DNA from 4 places in the Acidovorax sp. JHL-3 genome. Region 1 is predicted to be linked to each of the others. Evidence: predicted binding sites of a transcription regulator. Region 1 holds the regulator's gene; each other region holds the start of a gene.
What was found. The regulator LexA, encoded in region 1, represses DNA repair genes until DNA is damaged. The targets are predictions, from matches to a motif close to ACTGTATNNNNATACAGT.
Positions count from the first base shown of each region.

Region 1 (7,132 bases):
ACGCCCCAGGATTACGTGGCCCATTGCCGCATCGACGCAGGGGAAGAGCTTTTGCGGTTCTCCCCCGTGGTGCTTGCCGTGGATGTGCAGCAGGGGCCACATCACGAGATGTTGCTGAATCTGGGGGGCGTCGTGCCGCCCGGATTTGGTAGTTTTGAGCGTCTGGTAGAGGTGGTCAGTGCCACCGATGAGGTGGAACGCGGTGAAGCGCGTGCGCGTTGGCGCCACTATGCGTCACAGGGCTATGCAATCACACGCCATGATCTCGTGTTGAAGGTCGACTGATGCCTCACCCTCCCAAGCCGCTTCCTCGTTTTGTACCGACTCTCACCGAAGTGGTGCAGGGGCCAGATGTACTCCCCGTTTCAGTGCCAGTGGCGCAAGCTGCCACGTCGACCAAGGTGCTTGCCCCTTCCATTTCACCGTCCGCGCCATCCATCCAGGCAAGGGTTGCAGTTCCCGTCGTGCCGGTGCGATTTCCTACCAACGAGCTGGCGGACGTCGCCAGCGCTCAGCACGTCCCGGCGCCCGCCGCGCGCCGCCCCTTGCCGCCGGGCATGGAGGAGTACATGGTGCACCGGGTGATGCAGCGTGTGGATGTGGTGCTCGACCAGAGGCTGCGCGAGGCGATTGCACTGGTGGTGCAGGAGCAGACCCGGTCCGTATTGCCCCGTTTGCGGGAAGAAATCGAATCGGTGGTGCGGCATGCGGTTTATGAGGCGGTGGCTGACGAGCTGGCTAGCGGCAATCCGTCGTAGTCCATTGGATGACAGGGTATATCCCTGTGGTTTCACTCGCATTTAGGCGTGTTCCCTAATGATCTGGCCCGTAAATTGCGATATGTTCGCCTGCGTTGAGACACAAGAACAATTCTCAGCGTTTATCTTTACTGGAGATTGATATGCAATTGAAGTTGAAACTGACCGTGGTTGCTGCTATCGCAGCTGTTGCTGGTATGGCCTCTGCACAAGAGCAAGTGGTCAAGATCGGCCACGTGGCTCCGGTTTCCGGCGCCCAGGCCCACTACGGCAAGGACAACGAAAATGGCGCGCGCATGGCCATTGAAGAGTTGAACGCACAGGGCATCACCATCGGTGGCAAGAAGATCAAGTTCGAGTTGCAGGCGGAAGACGATGCAGCAGATCCCAAGCAGGGCACGGCTGCTGCACAAAAACTGTGCGATGCCAAAGTGGCTGGCGTCGTGGGTCACCTGAACTCCGGTACGACCATTCCTGCGTCCAAGGTCTATAACGACTGCGGTATTCCTCACGTTACGGGTGCGGCTACCAACCCCAACCTGACGAAGCCTGGATACAAGACCACCTTCCGTATTATTGCCAACGACAACGCCTTGGGCGCAGGCTTGGCGTTCTATGCCGCTGACACCCTGAAGCTCAAGACGGTTGCTATCGTTGACGATCGCACGGCCTATGGCCAGGGTGTGGCCAATGTGTTCAAGAAGGTTGCCGCCGAAAAGGGCATGAAGGTTGTGGACGAGCAGTTCACTACCGACAAGGCCACCGACTTCATGGCCATCCTGACGGCTATCAAGTCCAAGAACCCTGATGCCATCTTCTTCGGTGGCATGGATCCCCAAGGCGGTCCGATGCTGCGCCAGATGGAACAGCTGGGCATGGGCAACGTGAAGTATTTTGGTGGTGACGGCATCTGCACCGCCGAAATTGCCAAGCTGGCTGCAGGCGCCAAGACCCTGTCCAACGTGGTGTGCGCTGAAGGTGGTGCATCGCTCGACAAGATGCCCGGCGGCAAGGCGTGGAAAGCCAAGTACGACGCCAAGTACCCAGGTCAGTTCCAAGTCTACAGCCCCTACACCTACGACGCTACTCACCTGATTGTCGACGCCATGAAACGCGCCAATTCCGTGGACCCCAAGGTCTATACCCCCGAATTGCTGAAATCGCAGTTCAAGGGCGTGACCTCGACGATCTCCTTTGAGCCTAACGGAGAAATGAAGAACCCAGCCATCACGTTGTATGTCTACAAGGATGGCAAAAAGACCCCTCTGAACTAAATTGAGAGAGTCGGCGGGCAGCAGCTCTGGATGCTGCCCAACAAAAAGGCTTCCCTCGGGAAGCCTTTTTGTTTAGGCGCTTTAGCAACGTAGGGGGAACGACCAAGCCTCAACGTCGCACTTGCAGCGCACCGGGATTGGCGATATTGGTTGGTGTCCCCTTGATGAAGTTCACCACGTTATCAAAGGCAGCACCGAAATACAGTTCGTAGCTGTCCTGCTCGACATACCCGATGTGGGGCGTGCAGATGCAGTTCTCCAGGCGCAGCAGGGCATGGCCTTGCAGGATGGGTTCACTTTCAAAAACATCCACGGCAGCCAGGCCCGGCCGTCCGCGGTTCAGGGCTGCAATCAGTGCATCGGGCTCAATCAGTTCAGCCCGCGAGGTGTTGACCAGCAGCGCGGTGGGCTTCATGCACGAAAGGTCTTCCAGTGAAATGATGCCGCGGGTCTCGTCATTGAGCCGCAGGTGCAGGGACAGCACATCGCATTGCGAGAAAAACTCTTCCCGATTGGTGGCCGCCTGGTAACCATCGGTCAGGGCTTGGGCGCGGGACGCTTCGCGACCCCAAACGCGCACGTTCATGCCAAACGCGCGGCCATAACCAGCCACCAGTTGACCAATACGGCCATAACCCCAGATTCCCAGCGTTTTTCCGCGCAACACGCTGCCGATGCAGAAGTTGGGAGGCATGGAGGCCGCCTTGAGCCCGGACTGCTGCCACGCGCCGTGTTTGAGGTTGGCAATGTACTGAGGTAACCGTCGCGTGGCCGCCATCACGAGCGCCCAGGTGAGTTCCGCCGGCGCCACAGGCGATCCAACCCCCTCTGCTACCGCAATGCCGCGTTCGGTGCAGGCTGCCACATCGATATGGCTACCTATCTTGCCGGTTTGGGCAATCAGCTTCAGTCGGGGTAGTTTCTCGACCAGCTGGCGCGTGATCTGGGTGCGTTCACGCACAAGCACGATGATGTCGGCATCCTTCAGGCGCACGGCCAACTGTCCTTGACCTTTCACCGTGTTGGTGTAAACCTTCGCAGAATAGGGATCAAGTCGGCTTGCGCAGTGGAGTTTGCGCACCGCATCCTGATAGTCATCCAATATCACAATATTCATCCCGACATTGTGCCTTGGCGTGGACTGGTCGAAGCCTGCTCGGGCCAGAAGGCCGCTATCAGAATGCAACGTTTTGTGGCGCTCGCAGTTTCGGATATACGGACACCGGTATCAGTGATGCCATGTATCGCACGCCGCCATGCGCTCCAGCTCGGCGCAGACGTCGGCCATGCGGCCCGCGATGACCATGCGCCCGACCTCTGCGCGGGCTGCTGGGTGCAGCACGCGTACCGGGCGTCGGGTGTTTCGGTGACTGGATGCACCAGGCGCGAAAGTGCCCGACGTCGCACTGTGTACGCGATGTGTGATGTGGCTGCGCGGTACAGACATGCCGACGCTTGCCAGCTGGCGCAACGGAGGTTTCGACCGCCCGGCAATACCGGAGACCGCGCCCGGTAAGGGGCCTTGGCTGCAGACGCTGGCAGTGCTCGCTGTAGGTGCCGCAGCACTGCTCGAAAGCTCGCCACGGCTCGGGTGAAGCCAGTGTGCGAGTGCAGAAAACGATTGAGAAAGCGCAGAGAAAGTGGAGAAGGCAAGACGCATGTGAAAACTCCGTCAATCAGAGGTTGAGCACAGGCAGGATTGCAAAATGGTGCGCGCTCTCAGGGCTGGAAAACCATAAGGTTTTTCCAAACGCCCACCACCTGAGGCACGCAGCAGGTGGAGGAAATTACATGAGCATGGTGTTGCGGATCAGACCCACAGCCAGGCCTTCAATCTCGAAAACCTCTCCGGGTTGGACAACTATGACCGGGTAGTCGGGATTTTCGGGAAGCAACTCGATGGTGCTGGCCGTGCGGCGCAGGCGTTTGACGGTGACATCATCGCCCAGCCTTGCCACCACAATCTGGCCGTTGCGGGCCTCCCGAGTGGACTGAACGGCAAGCAGGTCGCCATCGATGATGCCGGCGTCGCGCATGGACATGCCGCGCACCTTGAGAAGGTAGTCGGGCTTGTGCTGGAACAGGCTGTTTTCCACACTGTAGGTCTGGTCCACATGTTCCTGCGCGAGAATGGGCGAGCCAGCGGCCACGCGACCAATGAGGGGTAGAACCAGCTGCGACAACCCTGGCATGGGCAGACTGAACTGGGTGCCGCGTGCCGCATTGATGGAGCGCACCGTTTCGTTGCGCAAGCGGATACCGCGGGAGGTGCCGCTGACCAACTCGATGACGCCCTTGCGCGCAAGGGCCTGCAAGTGCTCTTCTGCGGCGTTGGCCGACTTGAAGCCCAACTCGGTGGCGATTTCGGCCCGTGTAGGCGGCGCGCCGGTGCGGGAAATAGCCATCTGGATCAGGTCCAGGATTTGTTGCTGGCGGGCGGTGAGCTTGGGATGGTCGAGCATGGCGTTTCCAGTGCGTGCCACAGTGGTGGCGGATAACTGTTTTTTAATCCAGTAACTGTATTTTTCACCAGTTTTTCAAAGGATGCAAGTGCACGGACAAAAAATTGTGGTGCTGGGGACGGGGGGGACCATCGCCGGCACGGCGTCTGCCGCAGACGACAACATCGGCTACACCGCTGCACAGGTGGGGGTCGAGCAGTTGTTGCATGCCGTACCCGGCCTGCAAGCGGCGTCAGGTGGCAGTCTGGTCGCCGAGCAGATTGCGCAGCTGGACAGCAAGGACATGGAGTTCAGTGTGTGGGGCGCGCTTGCACAGCGTTGTGCCAGCGCTCTCGCCGACCCCGACGTGCGCGGCGTTGTTATCACCCACGGCACCGACACGCTGGAAGAGACCGCGTGGTTCTTGCAGTCGGTGCTGGATGCCCATAAGCCGGTGGTACTGACCTGCGCGATGCGACCCGCAACGGCATTGGTGCCCGATGGCCCGCAGAACCTGCTGGATGCCGTTGCCGTGGCAACGACTCCAGGCGCCCGGGGCGTTGTGGTGGTGGCAGCCGGCGCGGTGCACTGCGCTCAGCGTGTCCAGAAAGTGCACCCCTACCGCGTGGATGCGTTCAGCTCAGGCGATGCCGGGCCGTTGGGCTGGGTGGAGGAGGGTGCTGTACGTTTAGTGAAAAATTGGCCTTCAGGCCAATCAAAACAAGCGCTCTTAGCTATGAAAAACATAGCATCTTGTGTGCAATGGCCCCGGGTCGAGGTGGTTCTAAGTTATGCCGGTGCCACCGGTGCTCTGGTGGATTCACTGGTGCGCGATGGTGTGCAGGGCATCGTGGTGGCCGCCACGGGGAACGGAACGATCCACCGTGCACTGGAAGGCGCACTGCTGCGCGCCCAGGCTGCCGGAGTGCGTGTGGTGCGTTCCACGCGCTGCCCGGAGGGCCAGATTTTGCCCAAGCCCGGCGATACGTTTGCGGATTCCCGGGGCTTGTCTGCGGTGAAGGCGCGCATCTCGCTGATGCTGGAACTACTGGCGTAACGGCTTTATGGTTGTGCCGCGGTGGCCGCCAACGCCGCGGTGCATGCAAGGTGCAACATTGGCCGCGCGCTGGCCGCACCGGACAAAGGCCGGTGCGTTACCCCAACGTGGAGCGCTTTAGCTGGACAGTGCCTGCAGGGCGCGTGCAGTGATCTCTTCAACGCTGCCCGTGCCGCTGATGGCGCGGTATTTGGGGGCTGCGCCCGGCTGGGCCTTGGCCCAGTTGCTGTAGTAGTCCACCAGGGGGCGGGTCTGGTCGCTGTACACCTGCAGCCGCTTCTTGACAGTTTCTTCCTTGTCGTCTTCGCGCTGGATCAGTTCCTCTCCTGTCACGTCGTCCTTGCCTGCCACCTTGGGCGGATTGAACTTGACGTGGTAGGTGCGGCCGCTGGCAGGGTGCGAGCGGCGGCCGCTCATGCGCTCAATGATGGCGTCAAACGGCACATCGATCTCCAGCACGTAGTCCAGCTTGACGCCGGCTTCCTTCATGGCGTCGGCTTGCGGAATGGTGCGGGGGAAGCCGTCAAACAGGAAGCCGTTGGCGCAATCTGGTTGCGTGATGCGTTCCTTGACGAGTCCAATGATGATGTCATCGCTGACCAGGGCACCCGAATCCATCACGGCCTTGGCCTGCAAGCCCAGCGGTGTGCCAGCCTTGACCGCTGCGCGCAGCATGTCGCCTGTCGAGATTTGCGGGATGCCGTACTTCTGGCAGATGAACGTGGCTTGCGTGCCCTTTCCGGCGCCTGGAGCGCCCAGCAGAATAAGTCTCATGGAAATCCTCGAAGGTTAGAAATCGGCCGGCACTGCTGGCAGAAGGCGCAGGCGCACGCCCAAGACGCAGTACTCTCTTTGCGTTCAAGGATAGCATGTGAGTGCCTTGCCCTGGCTTACGTCAGCGCACCCCTATCAGGTGGCGACGTGCGTGGTTTCAGGCCAGCAGTGCCCGCACCCGGTTCAGATCGGCGGGGGTGTCCACGCCGGGGCCGGGCGCCTTTGCGGTGATGTGCACGGCGATGCGGTGCCCGTGCCAAAGTGCCCGCAACTGCTCCAGCGCCTCCACCGTCTCGGTGGGTGCCTGGGACAGGCCGGGAAACTGCCGCAGAAAACCCGCGCGATAGCTGTAAATGCCGATATGGCGCAGCGGCGCAAATCCGGTCAGGGCAGCAATGCCGGGCGCGGCCTGTGCCGCTGCCCCTTGCCACCAGGCCTTGCCTGCATGGTCGCGGGCGTGTGGAATCGGCGCACGGCTGAAGTAATGGGCCAGGCCCCGGGCGTCCAGCACCACCTTGACGACGTTGGGGTTCTCATAATCGGCCAGGGTGTCGATGGCATGGGCTGCGGTACCCATGCTCGCCTCGGGCCGCGCGGGCAGCAGGGCCGCCACGGCGTCGATGAGCGCCGGGTCCATCAGGGGTTCGTCGCCCTGCACGTTGACCACCACCGCATCACCGTCCAGCCCAAGCTGCGTGCAGGCTTCTGCCAGCCGGTCGCTGCCGCTGGCGTGGTCGGTGCGCGTGAGCAGGGCCTGCACGCCGTGGGCCTGGCAGGCTTGCAGAATGCGCGGGTCGTCGGCGGCCACCACCACGCGTGTCGCAGCGC
Region 1 is NZ_JAFU01000001.1:2,755,814-2,762,945, reverse strand. Features, by position in the region: gene K226_RS0112910 (DNA polymerase III subunit chi) at 1-285, shown strand, start outside; gene K226_RS20290 (hypothetical protein) at 285-758, shown strand; gene K226_RS0112900 (branched-chain amino acid ABC transporter substrate-binding protein) at 902-2,032, shown strand; gene K226_RS0112895 (D-2-hydroxyacid dehydrogenase family protein) at 2,142-3,149, opposite strand; gene lexA (transcriptional repressor LexA) at 3,820-4,494, opposite strand; gene K226_RS0112885 (asparaginase) at 4,577-5,530, shown strand; gene adk (adenylate kinase) at 5,648-6,304, opposite strand; gene kdsB (3-deoxy-manno-octulosonate cytidylyltransferase) at 6,462-7,132, opposite strand, start outside.

Region 2 (7,132 bases), 800 kb from region 1:
TACACGCGGCCATTGCTGCCAAACGCGATGAGCTGGTCCACGGTGCGGCATTCAAACGTGGCATACAGCCCGTCGCCCGCCTTGAAGGCAAAACTGGCCGCCTCGTGGCCATGGCCATTGCGCGCACGCACCCAGCCTTTTTGTGAAACGACCACCGTGACGGGCTCGTCCACCACCTTGACCTCGGCCACGGCTTTTTTCTCGGCCTGGATCAGGGTGCGGCGTGGGTCGGCAAAGGTCTTGGCATCGGCTTCGATCTCCTTGACCATGGTGCGGCGCAGCGAGCCGGGGTTGTTCAGGATGTCTTCGAGCTTGCCCTGGCTTTCGCGCAGCTCTTTCAGCTCCTGCTCGATCTTGATGGCTTCCAGCCGCGCCAGCTGGCGCAGGCGGATTTCGAGGATGTCTTCGGCCTGGCGGTCGCTCAGGGCAAAGCGCGCAATCAGTGCGGCCTTGGGATCGTCCGCCTGTCGGATGATGGCAATCACCTCGTCGATGTTGAGCAGCACGGTCTGCCGCCCTTCGAGGATGTGAATGCGGTCCAGCACCTTGGTCAGCCGGTGCTGCGTGCGGCGGGTGATGGTGCCCTGGCGGAAGGCGATCCACTCTTCCAGCATCAGCCGCATGGATTTCTGCACGGGCTTGCCATCCAGCCCCACCATGGTGAGGTTGATGGGTGCCGAGGTTTCGAGGCTGGTGTGGGCCAAAAGCGCCGTGATCAGCTCTTGCTGTGGGGTCTTGCCGGTCTTGGGCTCGAACACCAGGCGCACAGGCGCGTCCTTGCTGGACTCGTCGCGCACCACGTCCAGCACGGCCAGGATGCTGGCCTTGAGCTGTGTCTGGTCCTGGCTCAGCGCCTTTTTGCCGGCCTTGACCTTGGGGTTGGTGATTTCTTCGATTTCTTCGAGCACGCGCTGTGTGCTCACGCCAGGCGGGAGCTCGTTCACCACCAGCTGCCACTGGCCACGGGCCAGTTCTTCGATCTTCCAGCGCGCACGCACCTTCAGGCTGCCACGGCCCGTGCGGTAGGCGTCGGCAATATCGCCCGCGCTGCTGATGATCTGGCCGCCGCCGGGGTAGTCCGGGCCGGGCACCAACGCCAGCAGGTCTTCGGCGCTGAGCGAGGGCGTCTTGATGAGTGCAATGCAGGCGTCGGCAATCTCGCGCAGGTTGTGGCTGGGGATCTCGGTGGCCAGGCCCACGGCAATGCCACTGGCGCCGTTGAGCAGCGCAAACGGCAGGCGTGCGGGCAACTGGCGGGGTTCCTCCGTGCTGCCGTCGTAGTTGGGCATGAAATCGACCGTGCCTTCATCGATCTCGTCGAGCAGCAGGCTGGTGATGCGCGACAGGCGCGCCTCGGTGTAGCGCATGGCGGCGGCGCCGTCGCCGTCACGGCTGCCGAAGTTGCCCTGGCCGTCAATCAGCGGGTACCGCTGGGCAAAGTCCTGCGCCATGCGCACCAGCGCGTCGTAGGCCGACTGGTCGCCGTGCGGGTGAAAACGGCCCAGCACATCGCCCACCACGCGGGCACTCTTGACGGGCTTGGCCGCCGTGCTGCGCGTGGGGCCGCTGTAGCCCAGGCCCATGCGGTCCATCGAATACAAAATGCGCCGCTGCACGGGCTTGAGGCCATCGCACACGTCGGGCAATGCACGGCCCTTGACGACCGACAAAGCATATTCAAGATAGGCGCGCTGGGCATAACCGGCCAGATCCAGGGAGTCGCCCCCGTCGCCGGCGGTAGTGAAATCGAGAGTGGGTTGGTCGCTCATTCGTTCGGGTTCGGTTCAGTCACGTTCTGGGGCGGGGCCACACGCGTGGCGGGCAGATTGCCCCGGTTCAAGGCGCCGCCCGATAGCTCCATGCGCACACGGCCGGGGCCCGCACGCTGCGCCAGCACAGGCGCTGGCGGCTTGAGCTGGGCATACAGGCCGAGCACGGTGCGCACATAGTTCTGGGTTTCCTTGTAGGCCGGGATCCGGTTACCCGCCCTTTGCACCGCGCCCTCGCCTGCGTTGTAGGCAGCCAGGGCCAGGTCCAGACGGCCGGGAAACAGATCGAGCAGATAGCGCAGGTAGCGGGTGCCGGCAGACACATTCAAGGCCGGGTCCAACAGCTTCTGCGCCACCGTCCGGCGGGTGTCCGCCGCCACGCCAAACCGCCCTGCCGTCGCAGGCATGACCTGCATCAGGCCGATAGCTCCTTTGGGTGACACGGCACCAGCGTCAAATCCCGATTCGGTGGCAATCAGGGCCTGCAGCAACTCGTAGTCCACCCCCTGGCGGCTGGCCGAGGCCCGCAAATGGTGCTTGACGCGCTTGTAATCGAGCGAAATGTCAAAAAATGCCAGCAAGCGCACCGCGGGAGGCTGCGCCTGCCCAGGGCGCTGATCGCTTGCAGGCGCATCGCGCGAGGAGTCGAATTGCGTTCCGCGAAAAAAAAGCTCGTAGCGCGCATCCACCTGCTCTGCGGCAAAGTGGGTCACACCACGCGGGTCCACAAAGGCCCACAGGTCGGCATGCGCTGCCTGCTGCGCTATCAATAGCAGCAAAGGCACAGCCAGCAAGCGCAAGAGGCCTAAAAGGCGATGAATGGTGAGCATGTGAAACACCGACAAGGGGCGGTCAGGCATCTGCGGTCAGATGTCCACTTCCACCGCGTCGCCATGCAGCTCCATCAACTCGCGCCGGGATGCCGCCTCGCCCTTTCCCATGAGCTTGGTGATGAGCACCTCGGTGGCGGCAAAGTCGGTGCCGCCCAACTGCACGGGCAACAGGCGCCGGGTGTCGGGGTTGAGCGTGGTCTCCCACAGCTGCTCGGCGTTCATCTCGCCCAGGCCCTTGAAGCGGCTGATCTGGCATTTTTCGCGCGGAACGCCGTCTTTCGCGCACTTGTCGAGGATGGCGGTGAGCTCGCCCTCGTCCAGCGCATACATCTTGGCCGCAGGCTTCTTGCCGCGCGCGGGCACGTCCACCCGGAACAGCGGCGGGCGCGCCACATAGATGTGGCCGGTTTCGATGAGCTTGGGGAAGTGGCGAAAGAAAAGCGTGAGCAGCAGCACCTGGATGTGGGAGCCGTCCACGTCCGCATCACTGAGGATGCAGACCTTGCCATAGCGCAGGCCCGACAGGTCGGGTGAGTCGTTGGGGCCGTGCGGGTCCACCCCCATGGCCACCGAAATGTCGTGGATTTCGTTGTTGGCAAACAGCCGGTCGCGGTCTACCTCCCAGGTGTTGAGCACCTTGCCGCGCAGGGGCAGCACTGCCTGGTTCTCCTTGTCGCGGCCCATCTTGGCGCTGCCACCGGCCGAATCGCCCTCGACAAGGAACACTTCGTTGTAGGCGATGTCGCGGCTTTCGCAATCGGTGAGCTTTCCGGGCAGCACGGCCACACCCGAGCCCTTGCGCTTTTCGACCTTCTGGCCGGCCTTCTGGCGCGTCTGTGCGGCCTTGATGGCCAGTTCGGCCAGCTTTTTGCCGTAGTCCACATGCTGGTTGAGCCAGAGCTCGAGCGCGGGGCGCACGAAGCCGCTGACCAGCCGCACCGCGTCGCGCGAGTTCAGGCGCTCCTTGATCTGGCCCTGGAACTGCGGGTCGAGCACCTTGGCTGAGAGCACATAGCTGGCGCGCGCAAACACGTCTTCGGGCATCAGCTTCACGCCCTTGGGCAGAAGCGAATGCAGCTCGATGAAGCTCTTGACGGCGTTGAACAGGCCATCGCGCAGGCCGCTTTCGTGCGTGCCGCCCGCGCTGGTGGGGATCAGGTTGACATAGCTTTCGCGCACGGGCTGGCCGTCTTCGGTGAAGGCCACACACCACGAGGCGCCCTCGCCTTCGGCAAAGCTGTCGTTGCTGCTGTCGGCAAAGCCCTCGCCTTCAAACAGCGGTATCACCGGGTCGCCGTTGAGCGTTTGCTGCAGGTAGTCGCGCAGGCCGCCCTTGTATTGCCAGGTCTGGGTGTCGCGTGTTTTTTCGTTGATCAGCGAGACCGACACGCCCGGCATCAGCACCGCCTTGCTGCGCAGCAGGTGGGTGAGGTCGCCCAGCGGCAAGGCGCTCGATTCGAAGTATTTGGCGTCGGGCCAAACTCGCACCGTGGTGCCCTGCTTGCGCTCACCGGCCTCCAGGGGGCGCGCCACCAGGGGCTCGATCACATCGCCCGCCGAGAACACCAACCGGGCCGATTGCCCCTCGCGGTAGCTGGTGGCTTCCAGCCGGGTGGCCAGCGCGTTGGTCACGCTCACGCCCACACCGTGCAGGCCGCCCGAGAAGCTGTAGGCCCCGCCCTTGCCCTTGTCGAACTTGCCGCCCGCGTGCAGACGGGTGAACACCAGTTCGATCACCGGGGCCTTTTCCTCGGGGTGCAGGCCGAAGGGAATGCCGCGCCCGTCGTCTTCGATACTGACCGAGCCGTCGGCATGGAGCGTGACCTTGATTTTCTTGCCGTAGCCCGCCAGTGCCTCGTCGGCGGCGTTGTCCAGCACTTCCTGAATGACGTGCAGCGGGTTGTCGGTGCGGGTGTACATGCCCGGGCGCTGCTTGACGGGCTCCAAGCCCTTGAGCACACGGATGGAACCCTCGGAATATTCGCTGGCGGACACTGATGACGGTTTGGCAGACATGGGGCGGATTGTAGTGCCGCAGCGCTGTTGGGACTGGATAAATACCCAGCCTGCAGCACGATGGCGAGCCGCGCGTCGTGCAGGCGTCAGGCAAATGCACGCCGGATTGGCTACATTCCTTGAATGCACACGAATCCCCAAAAATTGTCCATGTTCCAGGTGCTGGCGTGCGGTGCCGCCATCGTGACCTTGTCCATGGGCATCCGCCACGGCTTCGGGCTGTGGTTGCAACCCATCACCCAGGAGATGGGCTGGACACGCCAGTCGTTTGCCCTGGCGATTGCCATCCAGAACCTCTCGTGGGGCGTGATCGGCATTTTTGTCGGCATGGTGGCCGACCGGTTTGGCGCGTTTCGCGTGCTGATAGGCGGCGCAGTGCTCTATGGCCTTGGGCTGGCTGGCATGGCGCTGTCACCTACGCCCACCCTGTTTGCACTCACGGCGGGTGTGCTGATTGGCGCGGCCCAGGCCGGAACCACCTATGCCGTGATCTACGGCGTGCTGGGCCGACAGATTGCGCCCGAAAGACGCTCGTGGGCTATGGGTGTGGCGGCGGCGGCCGGCTCGTTTGGCCAGTTTCTGATGGTGCCGGTAGAGGGCTGGCTGATCAGCAGTTTGGGCTGGCAACAGGCGCTGCTGGCGCTGTCCCTGATGGTGCTGCTGATTGTTCCGCTGGCCTTCGGACTGCGCGAGCCCGGGTTCCACGCATCCACCCCCGCCCGGCGCGACCAGACCATTGTGCAGGCATTGGGTGAGGCGTTTCGCTACCCCAGCTTTCTGCTGCTGACGGCGGGGTATTTTGTGTGCGGGTTCCAGGTGGTGTTCATTGGCGTGCACATGCCCAGCTACCTGCGCGACCACGGGCTCTCGCCCCAGGTGGCCAGCTATGCGCTGGCACTGATCGGGCTGTTCAACGTGTTTGGCACCTACATTGCGGGCACGCTGGGCCAGCGCATGCCCAAACGCAACATCCTTGCCTTCATCTACTTTGCGCGGGCCGTGGTGATTTCGGTTTTTCTGCTGGTACCGCTGTCGCCGCTGTCGGTGTACGTGTTTTCTGCCGTTATGGGGGCGCTGTGGCTGTCCACCGTGCCCCCCACCAATGCCACGATTGCGCAGATCTTTGGCGTGCAGCACCTGTCGATGTTGGGAGGTTTTGTCTTCTTCAGCCACCAGGTGGGCAGCTTCATGGGAGTGTGGCTGGGCGGCTATCTGTATGACCGCACGGGCAGCTACGATGTGGTGTGGTACATCGCGATCGGACTGGGCATCTTTGCGGGGCTGGTGAATCTGCCCGTCAAGGAAGCCCCCATCCAGCGCGGCACGCCGCAGCCCGCCTGAAAAACGTCCGGCAACCCAACACCCTTGACGGCCCCATGCACATCCCCACACCGCGCCACACATCCCGCTTTGCCCGGCTGCTGGGCTGGGTGGCCGCCTTGCTGATCTTGCTGGCGGTGTTTGCGATGTACACCGTGCCGGGGTTCATGGTCATGCTAGCAGACCAGATGTGGGCATGTTTTTGATATTTTTAAGCCTTTTTAGCCTCTAGAGCTTATAAAGCAAGCGCTAGCAGCTACTATTTTTATAGCAATTATTCTCCTCAATGCACGGCACTGAAGCACCATCCGACTGGGTTCGCCGCTGGTCAACCCTGGCGCCGCCAGGCAGCACCGCGCTGGACGTGGCCTGTGGCGCGGGCAGGCACCTGCGCTGGATGCACCAGCACGGCCACCCCACCGTGGGCGTAGACCGCTCGGCCGATGCCGTGGCGGCGTGCGCGGCCTGGGGTGAAATTCACTGTGCCGACATTGAAGACGGCCCCTGGCCTTTCGCTGGCCGACAGTTTGGCGCGGTGATCGTCACCAACTACCTCTGGCGCCCGCTGCTGCCCCTTCTGGTGGACAGCGTGGCCCCTGGCGGTGTGCTGATTTATGAAACCTTTGCAAGCGGCAATGAAACCGTTGGACGCCCTGCGCGGGCCGATTTTTTGCTGCAACCCGGCGAGTTGCTTGCCGCCTGTGCGACCCTTCGCACCGTTGCGTACGAAGACGGCTTTGTGGACGCGCCCGCACGTTTCGTGCAGCGCATTGCGGCCGTGCGCGAAACCGCGCACCCACGCCAGCCCGTTCGATACCGTCTGGACCTTCCGGTCTAGTTAGAATGCCCTTTTACCGTTTTCACTTGCGGACATGACCTCTCCTTCCGTCCCCCTTACCGGCAGCATCGTCGCCCTCGTCACCCCCATGCACGAGGACGGTAGCGTGGACTACCCCGCCCTGCGCAAACTGATCGACTGGCACATTGCCGAAGGCACCGACTGCATCGGCGTGGTGGGCACCACGGGCGAATCGCCCACGGTCAACGTCGAAGAGCATTGCGAGATCATCCGCGTGTCCGTGGAGCAGGCCGCCAAGCGCGTGCCCATCATGGCCGGCTGTGGCGCCAACTCCACGGCAGAGGCGATCGAGCTGGCCAAGTTTGCCCGCGGCGTAGGGGCCGACAGCCAGCTGC
Region 2 is NZ_JAFU01000001.1:1,955,286-1,962,417, reverse strand. Features, by position in the region: gene parC (DNA topoisomerase IV subunit A) at 1-1,769, opposite strand, end outside; gene K226_RS0109270 (lytic transglycosylase domain-containing protein) at 1,766-2,599, opposite strand; gene K226_RS0109265 (DNA topoisomerase IV subunit B) at 2,636-4,618, opposite strand; gene K226_RS0109260 (MFS transporter) at 4,742-5,959, shown strand; gene K226_RS20055 (hypothetical protein) at 5,995-6,144, shown strand; gene K226_RS0109250 (bifunctional 2-polyprenyl-6-hydroxyphenol methylase/3-demethylubiquinol 3-O-methyltransferase UbiG) at 6,225-6,776, shown strand; gene dapA (4-hydroxy-tetrahydrodipicolinate synthase) at 6,811-7,132, shown strand, end outside.
Region 2: the regulator LexA is predicted to act here: its motif matches at 4,651-4,668, upstream of K226_RS0109265 (DNA topoisomerase IV subunit B).

Region 3 (7,132 bases), on a different contig from region 1:
CATTCACCACCCGGATGTGCGCCGCATGCTCATGACCATGCGCGCCTACACCGAGGGTTGCCGCGCCATGGCCAGCACGGCCGCTGCCGCCTACGACGCCGCGCACCACCACCCCGATGCCCAGGTGCGCAAGGACAATGCCACGTTCTATGAATTCATGGTGCCGCTGGTCAAGGGCTACAGCACCGAGATGAGCCTGGAAGTCACCAGCCTGGGCGTGCAGGTGCACGGCGGCATGGGCTTTATTGAAGAAACGGGTGCGGCGCAGTACTACCGCGATGCCAAGATTTTGACCATCTACGAAGGCACCACCGCCATCCAGGCCAATGACCTGGTGGGCCGCAAAACGGCGCGCGACGGCGGCCAGTCGGCCCGCGCCATCGCCGCGCAGATTGAAAAGACCGAAGGCGAACTGCTGGCCAGCGGCACCCCCGCAGCCAACGCGGTGGCACGCCGGCTGGCGGCGGCGCGCCAGGCCTTCCTGGATGTGGTGAACTTCGTTGCCGGTGGCGCCAAGTCCAGCCCCAACGCCGTTTTTGCGGGCAGCGTGCCTTACCTCATGCTCGCCGGCAACCTGGTGGCGGGCTGGCAGCTGGCGCGCAGCCTGCTGGTGGCCGAGGCACTGTTGCCCAAGGGACAGGACGCAGCCTTCCTGCGCGCAAAAATCACCACGGCGCAGTTCTATGCCGAGCACATCCTGGTCAAGGCGCCAGGCCTGCGCGACAGCATCGTTGAAGGCGCCGACAGCGTGACCGATCTGGCGCTGGAAGCCTTCTGAAGCTTGCCTGCCATGTGACGCACCCCGGATACACGGGGGCTGTTTGATATAAAAATGATAGCTGCAAGCGCTTATTCAATAAGCGCTAGAGGCACATTTGATTCATATTTTTCGGAAAGTTGTTGCCATGTCCAAACTGCCTCCCGTGTTGCAGAACCTGTCACTGCCTGTGATCGCATCTCCGCTATTCATCATCAGCAACCCCAAGCTCGTGATCGAGCAGTGCAAGGCGGGCGTGGTGGGTTCGATGCCCGCGCTCAACGCCCGCCCCGCCGAGCTGCTGGACGAATGGCTGGCTGAAATCACCGAAACCCTGGCGGCCTACAACAAAGCCAACCCAGACAAGCCCGCTGCGCCCTTTGCCATCAACCAGATCGTGCACAAGAGCAACGACCGGCTGGAGCACGACATGCAGGTCTGCGCCAAATACAAGGTGCCGATCATCATCACGTCCCTGGGCGCACGCGAAGACGTGAACCAGGCCGTGCACGCCTGGGGCGGCATCGTGCTGCACGACATCATCAACAACAAGTTTGCGCACAAGGCCATCGAAAAGGGCGCCGATGGCCTGATCGCCGTGGCCGCGGGCGCAGGCGGCCATGCGGGCGTGAAGAGCCCGTTTGCGCTGATTCAGGAGATTCGCCAGTGGTTCGACGGCCCGGTGGCGCTGAGCGGCTCCATCGCCAGCGGCGATGCCGTGCTGGCGGCCCAGGCCATGGGCGCGGACTTTGGCTACATCGGCTCGGCCTTCATTGCCACGCACGAGGCGCGCGCCTCCGATGCCTACAAGCAGGCCATCGTGGACGGCAATTCGGACGACATCGTCTACAGCAACCTTTTCACCGGCGTGCACGGCAACTACCTGGCGCCGTCGATCCGCGCAGCCGGCATGGACCCGGACAATCTGCCCGAGTCCGACCCCAGCAAGATGAATTTTGGTGGTGACGCGAAAAAGGCCTGGAAGGACATCTGGGGCTGCGGCCAGGGCATCGGCGCGATCAATGCGGTGACCAGCACGGCAGAGCTGGTGGACAAGCTGCGCGGCGAATACCAAGCCGCGCGAGCGCGGTTGAAGCTGTAATTCTGGATATTTTGGGGCTCTAGCGCTTGACAGCATTGCGTTGATAGCTATTGAATTAATAGCTTCGCAAGCGTGCTGAATCAGGTGCCCCTGCGCAGCGCGAGGGCCTCTCGTGCCGCAGAACACACCCGTTTTGTTGTCCAGCCCCCAGACACCAAAAGTTGGATGGCCCCGCCTGCGGGTCGGCATCACGCCATCGTTTCATTGGTTCGCATGACTTCTCCCCAATCCCGCACGCCGCTGATCGACATGGTCAAGGGCGTTGCCTGCGCCACCATCGTGTGGCACCACCTGGCTTTTTACGGCCCCATGTCGGATATCGCGCAGCCGCTGGCGCCGGGGTTGATGGCCTGGCTTTACGACTACGGGCGCATGGCCGTGCAGGTGTTTCTGGTGTTGGGTGGCTATCTGGCGGCGGCCAGTCTGGCACCGCAGGGACTTGCCCGTTTTGACAGCGCCAGGCAGCAGATCACACGGCGGTTTGTGCGGCTGGTGGTGCCGTATTCCGTGGCCCTGCTGCTGGCCGTGTTAGTGGCTGCGCTGGTGGGCAGCTGGATGGATCATCCCTCGGTGCCCGGTGCGCCCGACCTGGGCCAGCTGGTGGCCAATGCGCTGCTGCTTCAGGACATCGTGGGCGAAGAGGCCTTGTCGGCGGGGGTGTGGTATGTCGCCATCGACTTCCAGCTTTTTGCCGGCTCTGTGCTGTTGCTCGCGCTGGTGCGGGCCATGTGTGGCGAGGGGCGCGTGCGCCACGCTGCCTGGCTGGGGCGTGCGCTGGTGGTGGTGGGCGCGGCGATGTCGCTGCTGGTGTTCAACCGCGAGCCGCAGCTTGACATGTGGGCCCTGTATTTCTTTGGGGCCTATGGGCTCGGCATGATGGCTTGCTGGGCCGTGCAGGCCCCGCGTGCGGGCGGGTGGATGGCCACCATCACCCTGCTGGGCATCGCTGCCCTGGCGCTGGACTTCAGGGCGCGCATTGCCGTGGCGCTGGTGACGGCACTGGCCCTGGCGTGGGCACTGCGCTCACCCCGCTGGCGGCAGTGGCAGGGGTTTGCGCCCCTGGTGCGGCTTGGTCAGATGTCGTATTCGGTTTTTCTGGTGCATTTTCCGGTGTGCCTGCTGGTCAATGCGGTGGTCAGCCATGTCTGGCCGCAATCGCCCGAATGGAATGCGCTGGGCATGCTGGCCGCGTTTGCCCTGTCGCTGTTGGCAGGGAAGCAGCTGTACGCGCGTGTGGAACGCCACGTACCGACCTGGACCACGGCGCTGCGCTGGCAGGCCGGGCTGGTGGGCACCGGCATGCTGGTGGCCGTGACGACCAACCTGATCGCCTGATCATTTGATCACTTGATCACTCGGGCCTTCCTGTCGATTCTTCTTGGGGGTGCGGTGCCGCCTGGCTGACAGGCGCTGTGAGAAGGCGAGCACTGGTCACGAGGCCCACACAACTTGTCGATGGCCATGCCTCACACAAGTGCGGTGGCTCGTGCCGGTCAGCGGTGCAGCTCGCCCGCGCTTTCGGGTTGGTAGACGATGCTTTTCACCCGCACCGTCATCGACTTGCCGCCCGGGCCAGGCCATGCCAGTTCATCGCCCACCGCCAGGCCCAGCAAGGCGCTGCCCACGGGCGCAAAAATCGAGATGCGGTCGGCGCTGCCGTCCATGTCGCGCGGGTACACCAGCGTCAGGCAGAACTCCTTGCCGGTTTCCTCGATCGTGAACTGCACGGTGGAATTCATGGTCACCACATTGGGCGGAATCTCCTCGGGCGCCACCACGTCGGCGCGGTCCAGCTCTGCCTGCAGGTCGGCCTTGCCCGGAAAGACGCTGGCAGGAATCGCCGCCAGCAGTGCTTCAATGCGGTCCAGGTCCAGGGAGGACAGGGTGATCTGGGGTGTGCGCGCCATGGCGTGTACCTCGAAAGCTAGTTGTAAAGGGCGGGACTGTAGTGGATCGTGAATCTCGCACTGTGCCGCGTGGTCAAAGCGGTGGGCGAGGTTTTCGCGGAAATGCTTTAAAAACTGTATATTCATACAGTTATGAAAAGCGATGCTGATCCCGCTGATTCGCCCGGCGGCTCGCCGCCCGAAGCGCGCATTCCCATCCACGCCATTCGCGGCCGGGGTGCCGTCACGGCCATGCCGCACCGGTTTGCAAAGGACTCGCGCACGGTGGTGGACGATGGCTGGGATTTTCCTTGGGATGGCGAGGCGCAGGCCACGTCGCAGCCCACCCGGGTGCACCGGGAAACCGCCCGCAGCGCGCTGTGCGCCAACGATTCCCCCGACATCTTCTTTGAGCACTCGGTAAACCCCTACCGCGGTTGCGAGCATGGCTGTGTCTATTGCTATGCCCGCCCCACGCACAGCTATCTGAACCTGTCGCCGGGGCTCGATTTCGAGACGCAGATTATTGCCAAGCACAACATCGGCGAGGTGTTGCGCGCCGAACTGGCGCGCCCCGGCCATGTGCCGCGCACGCTGAACGTCGGCTCGGCCACCGATTGCTACCAGCCGGTGGAGCGCGAGTTACGCCTCACGCGGGGCGTGATCGAGGTGCTGCGTGATGCGCGGCATCCGTTTTCGCTCATCACCAAAAGCAGCGGGGTGGAGCGCGACCTCGACCTGCTGGCGCCACTGGCGGCGCAGCGCCTGGCGGCGGTGTATGTGACCATCACCACGCTCGATGCCGCGCTGGCCCGCCGCATGGAGCCGCGCGCAGCCGCGCCGCACCGGCGCCTGCGCACCATCCGTGCGCTGGCCGATGCGGGCGTGCCCGTGGGTGTGAGCGTGGCGCCGCAGATCCCTTTCATCACCGAAGACATGGAGCAGGTGCTGGCAGCCGCACACGATGCCGGTGCGCGCAGCGCTTTCTACACAGTCATCCGGCTGCCCTGGGAGCTGGATGCGCTGTTTCGCGAGTGGCTGGCGCTGCATTACCCCGACCGCGCCGCGCGTGTGATGGCGCGCATCCAGGACCTGCACCAGCTGGGCCCCGCGGCCCGCGCCGCAGGCAAGACCTACGACAGCAGCTATGTGTCGCGCATGAAAGGGGCCGGCCTGTGGGCCGATCTGTTGCGCCAGCGGTTTGCCACCACCTGCCGCCGGCTGGGGCTGAACCGCGAGCGGGTGGAGCTGGACCTCACCCAGTTCAGACCCGGGCTGGCGCAAGGGCAGGGGAGTTTGTTTTAGGCTGCGGCGTCGCGCCTGGGCACGATTGATCTAGAGGCGCAATCAACGCGCAGAGGCAGGCATTGGCTGCAAAGAGTGACCGGGCAGGGTGCGCATTGCCGGCCTCAACCCACCCAGGCCCACTGCACCACCTGCGTGTAAAGCGGAATACCCAGCACGATGTTCAATGGAAACGTCACCCCCAGTGACAGGCTCACATACAGCGATGGTTGCGCTTCGGGGATGGCATAGCGCACCACTGCAGGCACGGCGATGTAGGAGGCGCTGGCGGCCAGCACCATCAAGAGCGTTGCATCGCCCGCAGGCACCTGCAGCCACCACGCCAGCACCAGCGCCAGGCTGGCGTGCACCAGTGGTCCCACGACGGCATACGCCAGCAGCCAGGGCGACTGATGGCGCACCGCAGGCAGGCTGCGCGCGGTGTTCAGCCCCATGTCCAGCAAAAACAGGCACAACATGCCTTTGAACAGGTCCCCCGAAAAAGGCTGCATTGCGGCCTTGCCCTCGTCGCCCGTCACCAGGCCAATCACCATCGCACCCAGAAGCAGCAGTTGCGTGCCATCGGTAAACGACTCGTGAAGGATCTTGCCCACCGAAAGGTTTGGGGCTGGCGATGCCGCTGCGACCGCACTGCCATGGCCCATGCTGTGACCGCCCGGCGCACCTGCGCCCGCAGAGACCATTGCCATCACCGGCTGCCCGCGGTGTGCGGGCACCGTGCCGGTCGATGCCGTGGCTTGATGCTGGCGCAACGCATTGGCCAGCATCACCGCCAAAATAATCGCGGGCGACTCCATCAATGCCATGGCGGCCGCCATGTAGCCGCCGTAGGCAATGTGCTGCGAATCCAGGTACTGCGTGGCCGTCACAAACGTCACCGCACTCACCGACCCGTACGTGGCCGCCACCGCCGCGGCGTTAAAGCCCGAAACCACCCGCCGCAGCAGCACGTAGCCCACCAGCGGCACTACCACCGCCAGCAGCACCGCAAGGCCCAGGCTGCTGGCCACGCTGGGCGTGAGCCCCGATGCCGCCAGCGCAAAACCGCCCTTGAGCCCCAGCGCCATCAGCAGGTAGATCGACAAGAACTTGGAGATTGCTGCAGGCATCTCCAGGTTCGATCGGACCAGGCCCGCAAACACCCCCAGGGCAAAAAACAAGATCGCAGGGTCCAGCAAGCTTTGCATCAGATAACTCCTTGTGGGGTTGGATGCTAGTTGCGCGACACTGCAAAGTAAAATCGATTCGAATGCGGTTATCTATAGATAAAAATCTATGAACATCACTTTTCGTCAACTGCGCCTGTTTCTGGCGCTGGCCGAGACGGGCAGCGTCAGTGCCGCAGCCAGGGTCATGCATGTCACGCAGCCCACGGCCTCCATGCAGCTGCGCGAGGTGACCCAGGCCGTGGGCCTGCCGCTGTATGAAGTGGTATCGCGCCGCGTGCACCTCACCGAGGCGGGCCAGGCACTGGCCCGCACTGCACGTGCCATTGCGGGCGAGTGGGATGCGTTCGAGCAGCTCGTGTCGGGCGCCAAAGGCCTCACCAGCGGGCGCCTCAAGGTTGCCGTGGTCAGCACCGCCAAATACTTTGTGCCCCGCCTGCTGGGCAGCTTTTGCAAGCTGCACCCGCAGATCGACATATCTCTCGAAGTGCTCAACCGCGACCACGTCATCACCCGCCTGCGCAGCAACCTGGACGACCTCTATGTCATGTCCAGGCCGCCAGAAGACCTGCTGCTGGAAGACCAGATCCTCATGCCCAACCCGCTGGTCGTCATTGTCCCCGCCGGCCACAGGCTGGCGGCCAAAAAGCGCGTCAATATGGCGCAGCTGCAGGGCGAGCGCCTCCTCCTGCGAGAAAAGGGCTCTGGCACCCGCATGGCGACCGACGCCCATCTGCGCCAACTGGGCTTTGTTCCCACCGCCGTGCTGGAGCTGGGCAGCAACGAGGCCATCAAAGAATCGGTCGAGGGGCAGCTGGGCGTGTCCATCCTCTCGCGCCACGCGCTGGGCGCCCACCACGACGGGCTGGCAGTTCTTGACGTGCAGGGCTTTCCCATCCAGTCGCACTGGCACCTG
Region 3 is NZ_JAFU01000004.1:212,076-219,207, reverse strand. Features, by position in the region: gene K226_RS0116425 (acyl-CoA dehydrogenase) at 1-778, shown strand, start outside; gene K226_RS0116420 (nitronate monooxygenase family protein) at 906-1,859, shown strand; gene K226_RS0116415 (acyltransferase) at 2,073-3,194, shown strand; gene rnk (nucleoside diphosphate kinase regulator) at 3,353-3,766, opposite strand; gene K226_RS0116405 (PA0069 family radical SAM protein) at 3,899-5,050, shown strand; gene K226_RS0116400 (sodium-dependent bicarbonate transport family permease) at 5,155-6,237, opposite strand; gene K226_RS0116395 (LysR family transcriptional regulator) at 6,326-7,132, shown strand, end outside.
Region 3: the regulator LexA is predicted to act here: its motif matches at 3,880-3,897, upstream of K226_RS0116405 (PA0069 family radical SAM protein).

Region 4 (7,132 bases), 2.1 Mb from region 1:
GTTTGCGTGGCCGCTTCCTTGACCGATGCGTAGATCGGGATGTTGAAGATCGACTCGCCGGCCTTCTTGGGGTTCACGCCGGCCACGAAGGCGTTCTTGCCGTTCGCGTATTCCTGGCACTTTTCGGTGTGGAACTGGCCAGTCTTGCCCGTGATGCCCTGGGTGATGACCTTGGTGTCTTTGTTGATGTAGATCGACATGTGCGTGTCCTAGCGTTCTGGTCGGGTCATTACTTGACGGCAGCGACGATCTTCGTCGCGGCTTCGGCCATGGTGTCGGCCGCGATGATGGGCAGGCCGGACTCGGCCAGCAGCTTCTTGCCCAGCTCTTCGTTGGTGCCCTTCATGCGCACCACCAGCGGTACCGACAGGTTCACGGCCTTGCAGGCAGTGATCACGCCGTTGGCGATGGTGTCGCATTTCATGATGCCGCCGAAGATGTTGACCAGAATGCCTTCCACCTTGGGGTTGCTCAGCATGATCTTGAAAGCTTCGGTGACCTTCTCGGCGGTGGCGCCACCGCCCACGTCCAGGAAGTTGGCTGGCTCGCCGCCAAACAGCTTGATGGTGTCCATGGTGGCCATGGCCAGGCCGGCACCGTTCACCAGGCAGCCGATGTTGCCGTCCAGGCTGATATAGGCCAGGTCGAACTTGGAGGCTTCCACTTCGGCGGGATCTTCTTCGTCCAGATCGCGGAAGGCCACGATTTCCGGGTGGCGGAACAGCGCGTTGGGGTCAAAGTTGAACTTTGCGTCCAGCGCCATCAGGTTGCCCTTGGAGTCGCAGTTCAGGGGGTTGATTTCCACCAGCGATGCATCGGTTTCCATGTAGCACTTGTAGATCTTGGCGAAGATGTCTACGGCCTGGTCGATGGAAGCGCCGGTCAGGCCGATGGCTGCGGCCACCTTCTTGCTCTGCTCGGCGGTGATGCCGGTCAGGGGGTCGATCATCTCGGTGATGATCTTCTCGGGCGTGGAGTGGGCTACTTCCTCGATGTCCATGCCGCCCTCAGACGAAGCGATCAGGGCCACCTTCTGCGTAGCGCGGTCGGTCACCAGCGATACATACAGCTCGTTCTTGATGTCGGCGCCGTCTTCGATGTACAGGCGGCGGACCTTCTGGCCTTCGGGGCCGGTCTGGTGCGTCTTGAGCTGCATGCCCAGGATTTCGCCCGCGATGCGCTTGACGTCTTCGATGGTCTTGGCAACCTTCACGCCGCCGCCCTTGCCGCGTCCACCGGCGTGGATCTGGGCCTTGACAACCCACACGGGGCCGCCAAGTTTTTGTGCTGCTTCCACGGCTTCTTGCACCGTGAATGCGGGAATGCCACGCGGAACGGGCACACCAAAATTGCGCAAGATTTCCTTGCCTTGGTATTCGTGAATCTTCATGAGGTCTCTCTCAGGGAAGGGTGGTATTTACCCGTTTACCATGGACAAAGAATGTCTGGCCGCGGGCTCGGGACATGGCAGCCTGTGAATGTATCATGCTGCAATGCACCATCCCTTGTGCCAAGCTTACAGGGGTGGCCAGAACGCGATCCCCCTTGCAGGAGCATTCACATGTCCAGAATCTTTATTGATGGCGAAGCCGGCACCACGGGTCTGCAGATCCGCGAACGCCTGCAGGCCATGCCCCAGATCGAGCTGGTGAGCATTGCGCCCGAGTTGCGCAAGGACCCTGCCGCCAAGCGCGAATTGATTGCGGGCGTGGACCTGGTGGTGCTGTGCCTGCACGACGACGCGGCACGCGAGACCGTGGCCATGGTCGACTACATCGAAAAGACCACCGGCCGCCAAGTCAAGGTGATTGACGCCAGCACCGCGCACCGCACGGCGCCGGGCTGGGTGTTTGGTTTTCCTGAGCTGGCCGCAGGGCAGGCGCAGGCCGTGCGCGAGGCAATGCGCGTCTCCAACCCCGGCTGCTACGCCACCGGCGCGATTGCCCTGCTGCGACCGCTGGTGGATGCAGGCCTGGTGCCCAAGGATTTTCCGCTCGCGCTGCCTTCGGTCAGTGGCTATTCAGGCGGCGGCCGCACCATGATCGAAGCTTATGAGCAAGGCCAGGCCGCGCCGTTTGAGCTGTATGCACTGGGCCTGTCGCACAAGCACCTGCCCGAGATCCTGAAATACACCGGGCTCACACGCCGGCCCATTTTTGTTCCCGCCGTCGGCAATTTCCGCCAGGGCATGCTGGTGCAATTGCCCTTGCACCTTGATCTGTTGCCGGGCCAGCCCAAGGCGGCCGATCTGCACGACGCGCTGGCATCGCACTACGCCCAGAGCAACACGCCCGCGCAGTGGGTAAGCGTGCTGCCGCCCACCGAAGACGGCAAGTTGGAGCCCACCGCGCTCAACGACACCAACAAGCTGGAGTTGCGGGTGTTCGCCAACGAAACCTACCGCCACGCCGTGCTGGTGGCGCGCCTGGATAACCTGGGCAAGGGCGCCAGCGGTGCGGCAGTGCAAAACCTGCAGTTGATGCTGGGTTTGTGAATGGGCAGGCCCTGCGACAGCGGGGCCTGACGCAGCCGACTGGCTTGACTGGCGGTTGAAATGCTTCGTATTTGATAGCTTGCTGCGCTCATGGATAAAGGGCTGAGGGCCTTTTTTATCCAAAATTACCGGCAATCCAGTTCCCTGGCAGTGGCCCCATCTTTCACGTGGGCTCGTCGTCGGGGCTGCCGTCGCGCACCACACGGCGCACCACGTCGCCCGAGAACCCGCGTGCGGCCAGAAAGCGCATTTGCCGCGCACGCTCTTGTGCATCGGTGGCCACACTGCCAAAGCGCTGGCGCCACACGGCCTGGGCACGCTCGTGCTCGGTGGCGCGCAGGCGCTCGGCCGTGGCGCGCACCAGATCATCATCGAGCCCCTTGCTGCGCAGCTCCTGCACCAGGCGCTGCGTGCCCAGGCGCCCAGCGCGGCGGTGCACCAGCGATTCGGCCACGCGGTTGGCGTTGATGAAATCCTTGGCCTGCAGGTCGTCCAGCACGGCGTTGAGGTCGTCGCCCTCCTGCACGTGCCGCGCCAGCTTGGTGGCCAGCTCGGTGCGCGAATGTTCGCGCTGGGACAGCAGCCGCAGCGCGCGGCCCTTGAGGGAGAGGGTGCCAAAGGCCATGGCGATATTTTTGCTATATTATTAATAGCTGCTGGCGCTTATTGGGTAAGCGCCAGCAGCCTATTTGACCTCAAAAAAAAGTAGCCGGTGCGCCTTGCATGAAAGGCGCCCGCTGCCGCTCTTGCTACCGCTCTTACTTGTCTTCCTTCTCACCCTTCTCGGCCTTGGCTGGCTTGGTGGCGGGGGCAGCTTCCAGGGCGGCGGGCAGCAGGGCAATGCCCAGGCTTTCGCGCACCTTGTTTTCGATCTCGCGGGCGAGGTCGGGGTTCTCGCGCAGGAACTCGCGGGCGTTGTCGCGGCCCTGGCCGATTTTCTCGCCGTTGTAGGCATACCAGGCACCGGCTTTTTCAACGATCTTGGCGTTCACGCCCATGTCGATGATCTCGCCTTCGCGGCTGATGCCTTCGCCAAACAGGATGTCGAACTCGGCCGTCTTGAACGGGGGCGACACCTTGTTCTTGACCACCTTGACCTTGGTTTCGTTGCCGATGGCTTCGTCACCCTTCTTGATGGTGCCGGTGCGGCGAATGTCCAGGCGCACCGAGGCGTAGAACTTGAGCGCATTGCCGCCGGTGGTCGTCTCGGGGCTGCCGAACATCACGCCAATCTTCATGCGGATCTGGTTGATGAAGATGACCATGCAGTTGGTCTTTTTGATGGTGGAGGTGAGCTTGCGCAGCGCCTGGCTCATCAGGCGGGCCTGCAGGCCGGGCAGGCTGTCGCCCATTTCGCCTTCGATTTCGGCCTTGGGGGTGAGGGCGGCCACCGAGTCGATGACGATCAGGTCCACGGCGCCCGAGCGCACCAGGCTGTCCACGATTTCGAGCGCCTGCTCGCCGGTGTCTGGCTGGCTGATGAGCAGGTCGGAGAGCTGCACGCCGAGTTTCTGGGCGTATTGCACATCCAGGGCGTGCTCGGCATCGACAAATGCGCAGGTGCCGCCCTGCTTTTGCATCTCGGCAATCACCTGCAGCGTGAGCGTGGTCTTGCCCGACGATTCCGGACCATAGATTTCGACCACCCGGCCACGCGGCAGGCCGCCCACGCCCAGGGCGACATCCAGGCCCAGCGAACCGGTGGAGACGACCTGGATGTCCTCGATCACCTCGCCCTCGCCCAGGCGCATGATGGTGCCCTTGCCAAACTGCTTCTCGATCTGGGCGAGCGCGGCGGCCAGGGCCTTGGCCTTTTCGGTGTTCACTGGCAATGCGGGGTTGGTGCCTTTGACTGCGACGTCCATGAGAAACTCCTTGAAAAACAACAGGTTGGATGCTGGCATCGCTCTGCGGTTAATCACAGGCTGGATGCTTGAACAGTAGTTTATGCGAGCAATGGAATCGAGATAAAGCAATTTTTAGTCAGTTTGCCTGACAATGCGGCATGGATGATTTTTCACCCGCGCCCCTCTCCATCACGCTCCCCATCCCGGCCATTTCGGCGCCCGACGACCGCTGGCGCCAGACCCACCTGGGTCGCCTGATGGGCAGTGCGCTGCGCCGCTTCGATGCCCGGGTGCTGCAGCTCATGGCGCGCAATGTCGAGGTGCCGCTGGCGCTGTCCAACCTGGCGGCGCGCGATCAGGTCACGGCAGCCCATGTGCACATCACCCGGCACTTGGCATTGCAGGGCGACCGGCTGACCGACCTGGCCCAGCGCGCAGGCATGACCAAGCAGGCCATGGCCAACCTGGTGGACCAGTGCGAGGCCTGGGGCCTGGTCACGCGCGCGGCCGACCCGCTGGATGCGCGCGCGCGGCGCGTGTGCTTTACGCCCACGGGCCTGGCCTGGCTGCAGGCGTTTCGCGACGCCGTGGCGCAGGCAGAAGCAGAGTTTCGTGAAGAGGTGGGGCAGGACGTGGCCACGGTGGTGGCCATTGGGCTGGAGGCTTATGCCGGGGCAGCGGGTGGTTGAATCGCCGCTGCTGCGTCCATAGCGTCCACGGGCTCCGCGCAGGCCAGCACCCATTGCCGAAAACACTGCAGCGCATGCAGCTGCATGCGCCCTTCGGGGTAGCAAAGCCAGTAGCCCACATCGCTCTGGTAGCCGCCGCGCCGGGCGGCATCGGCCAGGGGCTCGCGCACCACGCCTGCGGTGATCTCGTCCTGCACCAGGCAGCGCGGCACCAGCGCCAGGCCCATGCCCGCCATCACGGCACGGATCATGGTCTGGAACTGGTCGAACTGCGGCCCGGCCAATGGGTCGATGCTGCCCTGCACGCCGTGCGTTTCGCTCCAACGCAGCCAAGCGTCTGGCACGGTCACATGGCGCAGCAACGTGTGGCGCGCCACGTCGTGCGGGGTGTGAATGGGCCAGTCGGCCACCTTGGCACGCGGGGCGATCAGCGCCACATCGTTGCCCGTGATGTAGTGGGCGTGGGCACCAGGCCAGTGGCCGTCACCGAAGAGGATGGCGCAGTCGAGCTCGGGCCGCTCGAAGTTGTAGCTGTGCACATACGGCACGAAATGCAGCGTGACCTGCGGGTGCTGCAGCTGGAACTGCGGCAGCCGTGGAATGAGCCATTTGGCGCCAAAGGTGGGCAGGCTCGACAGGTGCAGTGCGCCGCCGCCGTCGTCGCTGGTGATGAGCTCCAGTGTGGCAGCTTCCAGTTGCAGCAGCACGGCCTGCACAGCTTTCTCGTAGCGCTCCCCGGCAGGGGTGAGCGCCAGGCGCTTGTGGGTGCGCTCGAACAACAGCACTTCCACCCAGGCTTCCAGGTCCTTGATCTGCTTGCTCACGGCGCTTTGCGTGAGGTGCAACGCTTCGGCAGCGCGTGAAACACCGCCGAACCGGGCCACGGTGGAGAACGCGCGTAGCAGGTGCAAAGGTGGGGCGAGGCGGCGCAATGACATGGCAGGTTGCACTCAATACATTCCAAAATGGAATGTTATCAGGCATATCCGTTGCTTGGTAGAAGGCGTCAGCTTCGGTAACCTCAGTGCATCCCAAAGGAGAATGAACCTATGCAACGTCGTCAACTGCTTGCCTCATTGGCTGCTGTGTCTTTCGTGCCTGGAATGTCTTTTGCCCAGGAAGGCAAGCCATTGCGCATGATCGTGCCTTTCCCGCCGGGGGGCGCTACCGACATCACGGCGCGCACGCTGCAAGACGCTTTGGCCCGCATCCTCAAACAGCCCGTGGTGCTGGAAAACCGCGGCGGCGCGGGTGGCTCCATCGGCATGGCTGAAGTGGCCCGCGCCCCTGCAGACGGCCTGACCATTGGCGTGGCCACGCTGTCCACCCACGGGGTCAACCCCGCCGTGTACAGCAAACTGCCCTACCACCCCACCAAGGATTTCGTGGGCGTGACCGAGATCGTCAAAGCGCCGGGCGTCATCGTGGTCAACCCCAAGGCACTGCCGGTCAAGGACTTTGCCGACCTGGTGAAATACCTCAAGGCCAACCCCGGCAAGGTGTCGTATGCCACGCCGGGCAACGGCACCATCGGCCACATGTGGGGCGAGCTGTTCAAGAGCAGCACCGGCACCTCGATGGTGCACATCCCCTACCGTGGTGCAGGCCCGGCCATCAACGATGTGCTGGCGGGACAGGTGGCGGTGTACTTTGACCAGGTGGCTTCGTCACTGCCGCACATCAATTCTGGCAAGGTCAAGGCGCTGGCCGTTTCGTGGCCCCAGCGGCTGGACGTGCTGCCCGATGTGCCCACCTATGGCGAACTGGGCCATGCTGCCAACAACGATCCGTCGTGGTTTGGCTTGGTGGCACCTGCCGGCACGCCGACTGCGGCGGTGGATCGCATCCAGCAAGCCGTGGCCCAGGCCCTGCAGGAACCCGACGTGCGCGAGCGGCTGGCCAGGCAAGGCTTGTACCCCTCGGGAACGACGCCCAAGGCATTCACAACCCAAATCGCCCGCGAAATCGACAAGATGAAAGGCGTGGCGGCATTCGCCAAGGTCAGCCTCGACTGATTTCAGCAGCGGGCCTGCGGGCCCGACGGCCACAACCGGAAAGACTCAGGGATAACCACAGGGTCTTTCGGGTCTGGGCGGCTAGGC
Region 4 is NZ_JAFU01000001.1:656,142-663,273, forward strand. Features, by position in the region: gene sucD (succinate--CoA ligase subunit alpha) at 1-200, opposite strand, end outside; gene sucC (ADP-forming succinate--CoA ligase subunit beta) at 230-1,390, opposite strand; gene argC (N-acetyl-gamma-glutamyl-phosphate reductase) at 1,562-2,494, shown strand; gene recX (recombination regulator RecX) at 2,658-3,119, opposite strand; gene recA (recombinase RecA) at 3,253-4,359, opposite strand; gene K226_RS0103015 (MarR family winged helix-turn-helix transcriptional regulator) at 4,500-5,030, shown strand; gene K226_RS0103020 (LysR substrate-binding domain-containing protein) at 5,006-5,968, opposite strand; gene K226_RS0103025 (tripartite tricarboxylate transporter substrate binding protein BugE) at 6,080-7,045, shown strand.
Region 4: the regulator LexA is predicted to act here: its motif matches at 4,419-4,436, upstream of recA (recombinase RecA).